DNA from 2 places in the Oceanobacillus sp. FSL K6-0118 genome. Region 2 is predicted to be linked to the other one. Evidence: riboswitches for the same ligand, from Rfam matches in the RefSeq annotation. Region 2 holds a riboswitch; the other holds the start of a gene.
The links. Region 2 has a riboswitch for S-adenosylmethionine ahead of MHI02_RS17915 (cyclase family protein). Riboswitches for the same ligand answer to the same signal wherever they lie in the genome.

Region 1 (2,210 bases), on a different contig from region 2:
ACTGCCACATCTCCGTGCTGGCAGCTTTCATGGTGTTACTTTATTTTATTTTATTAAATCCTTTAATTCATCTACCCTATCCAATTTCTCCCACGGGAACTGAACATCTGTTCTACCAAAATGGCCATATGCCGCTGTGTTTTTAAAGATTGGTTTTCTTAGGTCTAACATATTAATTATCCCTGCAGGCCTTAAATCAAACACTTTACGAACAGCATCCACTAATTTAGTTTCATGTACTGTACCAGTTCCAAATGTATCAATAGATATAGAAACGGGTTCCGCTACACCAATTGCATAAGCTAACTGAACTTCACAAGACTTCGCAAGTCCTGCTGCAACAATATTTTTTGCAACATAACGGGCTGCATAAGCAGCAGAGCGGTCTACTTTTGTGGAATCTTTACCACTAAATGCCCCTCCGCCATGTCTTGCATATCCGCCATACGTATCTACTATAATTTTACGACCAGTTAAACCAACATCGCCTTGTGGTCCCCCAACAACGAATCTACCAGTTGGATTTATAAAATATTTCGTATGGTCATCTAGTAATTCTTTAGGCACTATAGGAAGAATTACTTGTTCTTTCATGTCTTTTTCAATCTGTTCTTGAGATACTTCTGGATGATGTTGAGTAGAAATAACAATAGTGTCAATACGAACCGGATTATTATTTTCATCATATTCGACAGTTACTTGTGTTTTTCCATCTGGACGTAAATAATCTACTATATTTTCTTTACGAATATCTGCTAATCGTTTAGATAATTTATGTGCTAATGAGATTGGTAAAGGCATAAGCTCTTCTGTCTCGTCACAAGCAAAACCAAACATTAATCCTTGGTCTCCCGCTCCAATTGCAGCGATTGCTTCGTCACTCATTTTGCCTTCACGTGCTTCTAGCGCTTTATCTACTCCCATCGCAATATCTGGAGATTGTTCATCTATTGCTGTTAAGACAGCGCAGGTATCTGCATCAAATCCATATTTAGCTCTTGTATAGCCAATCTCTTTCACCGTTTTCCTGACAATTGCAGGAATATCTACATACGTACTAGTAGTAATTTCACCAGCTACTAAAACAAGACCAGTAGTTACTGTAGTCTCACAAGCAACTCTTGCATTGGGATCATTTTTTATAATTTCATCTAAAATGGCATCTGATATTTGATCTGACATTTTATCTGGATGCCCTTCTGTTACAGACTCAGATGTGAATAAACGACGTTTTTCAGCCATAAGGCTCATTCTCTCCTTTAATTGGTGTTACGGAACTCTTTTCATTATTTCGATTAAAGATCTTTGTATATTCTATATATAAAAGCATTGAAGAAACCATTGCTTTTTATATAATAAAGAAGACTTCCATCAGTGGGGATTTTCCTTCATTCCCCACTGTCGTACTTATCGGACCTTTGCGGGTAGTTGATCTCCCACTTACCTTCTTTGTTCTTCAGAAGCTTGAGGAGGGAGTCTTACTGCCCATTTAGGTGGGATAAAAGGAACTGTTTCTTCTTTAAAAGCAAAAAAATCCCTATCCTACATTGAGGAAAGGGTTCGGTCCTTTCACTCTTATTGTTCAAGGAATGATCCTTGCTTCAGGTAAGCACCTTTTCACAAGCGTGTGAGGTTGCTGGGCTTCATAGGGTCTGTCCCTCCGCCAACTCGGAATAAGATAGTTTCCGTCCATTGTTATCGTAACGAAATGTGTGAGTAATGTCAATAACTTTTCCTCTACATATGATGGTTGAAGCAAATAAAGAATACTTCCATCATTGGGGGTTTTCCTTCATTCTCCACTGATGGTTAGTCGCACTGATCGGATCTTTACGGGCAGTTGATCTCCCACCTACCTTCTTTGTTTCCTTAGAGGCTTGAGTGGGATAGAAATATTGTAGTTATTTCCGTTAATTTAACAAATAGCAAATTTTACTAAATTGAAACATAAATAGTATGGATTATTTTTGTATATGTGTTATACTAATAATCGAATGTAATGAAAAGTACAATTTTTAGCAGTTAGGAAAGTATAGATTCTTTCTCGTTTGGGGTACCGATTACCCGCCCCACTGTATAAATCTGCTAAGTGCAACTAACGCATTCGCTAAACCTATCCTATAGTGAATGCCAAGTTTTCTAATTATCTTCATCAGTAATTTATTATAAAGCGGGGGATTTTTTTTATGAAAATGGTGGAAAGAACATTA
Region 2 (2,210 bases):
ATAAAAGGCTCTGATCGCATCACGGTATGTTTGAATAATATCATTCGCATATTCTTCAATATCTGGATAGATTTCTAGGTTACGGATACCAGCGTTGAAAAATTGGTTTGGACTTGGAATGGTTTGTTTGGCAATTGCACGATCCCCAACAATTTCTTTAAAAAGAGAAAAGTCTTTCAAATGTGGGTGTTCCGGGTTAAAGGAAACCTTACCTACGACTCGGACATCATATCTTTCTGTTTCTTCTCCTTTAAAGGCAAACCCGCTTTCAGGAACATAGCCTTCCACCCCATTTAAATGCTCCATAAAATCTGTATGCCAAAATCTACGTCGAATTTCTCCGTCAGTAACTGCCTGTAGGCCAACCTCAATTTGCTTATCAACAGATTGTTTAATTTCTTCTGTTTCTATTTTGTATAACTCGCTAGCTGTAATATTGCCAGCTTGGAAATCCTTTCTTGCTTGATGGATTCTTTCTGGACGTAATAAACTTCCTACATGATCTGCTCTAAATGGTGCTTTTACTAGAGTTTTTGTCATTTTTATCTCTCCTATATTTTCATTATTTTTTCAGGTAAAATAGCAAAAGAACGAACGGGGAACCCAGTTGCTTTCTCGGGTTTTGGACTAATACTGAAGATAACAGCACCTTTTGCAGGTACTTTATCTAAATTCGTTAATAACTCAATTTGATACGTATCTTGTTCAAGGACATAATATTCCCCAATTAGTGACCCGTTTTTTCGAACATCAATTGCTGCGTCTGTATCAAATGTTTCATGTCCAACGGCATTAATACTCCTTTCTTCAAACAAAAATTGGAGTGCAGCAATTCCCCATCCTGGTGTATGACTATTGCCATCTGCATCTTTGTTTTCAAAAGCTTCTTTGTTCGGCCAACCTTTACTCCAATCTGTTCTAAGTGCAACAAAGGTACCTGCTTCTATTTTTCCATGCTCTTTTTCAAACTCTAAAATATCATCGACTGAAAGAACAAAATCATTATTTTCCTCGGCCTCTTTTGATTTATCAATGACAACGAGTGGGAGGACAAGTTCTTTTAATTCAAGGTCTTCCAAGTAACGCCTGTCCCCTGGAACGAAATGAATTGGTGCATCAATATGTGTTCCATATTGTCCAGGAAATTTAAATCGTTGCGCAAAAAATCCATCATCATGTGTAAAAAGTGTTGTAATTTCTGCATCTTCAAATGCTGCAAAATGTGGAGAATCTGGACCGAATGTATGCGTCAAATCCACCCATTGTTTCCTTTTAAGTAATTCAATCGCATTTAAAAGTTCATTTTCTGTTTTTGTTAAAGACATGAAACCACCTCCATTAAATAACTTTTAAAAACAAAAAAATCTCTTCTTAAAGATAAGAAGAGATTTACTACACAGATAATCGAAGTTACTCTTCTTATCTCTAAGCTTATTGCTTCTGGAATTGGCACAGTACTTTTACAAGTCCGCTGCCGAGGCTTCCAAGGGCCAGTCCCTCCACCTCTCTGGATAAGAAATATTAAGAATATTAAATTGATTGAATCAACTATATACGATTTGAAAATGGATGTCAAGGGTTAAATTAGATTCAGTGGGATTTTTCTCGGTTCCATTTACAATACATGTTGGCTATGATAAAATATCCAATATCCCAATCATCCTACAAATTTGGAGTGTGGAAAAATGCTAAAAAAGACAAACAGGGTATCCTTAGTGGATCAAGTGGTTTCCCAAATAGAGTATCTAATTGAAAGCGAGAAGTGGCCCATTGGTGAAAAGTTGCCACCAGAAATGGAACTTATGGAGGAATTTGGTGTTAGTCGTAATACGTTAAGAGAGGCTATTCACGCTTTGGTGCATGCGGGCTTATTGGAAACAAAACAAGGAAGCGGGACGATTGTTCGTTCGTCAAGCGCTTTGGAAGCTGCCTTCAATCGCCATATCGAAAAATCCAATTTAATCGATACGCTAGAAGTACGACTAGCACTAGAGCGGGAGGCAGCTGAGATGGCCGCCAAACATAGAACGGAGGAAGCTTTAGCGGAAATTGAAGTATGTATGGCGCAATGTCAGGCGGCAGCCAAAAAAGACGACATAGAAGAATTCGTTATAGCGGATATTACATTTCATAAAGCTATTGTAAAAGCGAGCAATAATCAATTATTGCAGGATTTATATGAGTATATGACAGACCCTTTATATTCCTCC

Region 1: linked by a shared signal. The riboswitch ahead of metK (methionine adenosyltransferase) and the one ahead of MHI02_RS17915 (cyclase family protein) in region 2 are both predicted to bind S-adenosylmethionine.

What each region holds. Positions count from the first base shown of each region.
Region 1 is NZ_JBBOVR010000001.1:2,687,935-2,690,144, forward strand. It holds gene metK (methionine adenosyltransferase) at 46-1,242, opposite strand; SAM riboswitch class I at 1,573-1,680, opposite strand; gene pckA (phosphoenolpyruvate carboxykinase (ATP)) at 2,187-2,210, shown strand, end outside.
Region 2 is NZ_JBBOVR010000003.1:26,420-28,629, reverse strand. It holds gene MHI02_RS17920 (5-methyltetrahydropteroyltriglutamate--homocysteine S-methyltransferase) at 1-540, opposite strand, end outside; gene MHI02_RS17915 (cyclase family protein) at 552-1,325, opposite strand; SAM riboswitch class I at 1,417-1,518, opposite strand; gene MHI02_RS17910 (FadR/GntR family transcriptional regulator) at 1,686-2,210, shown strand, end outside.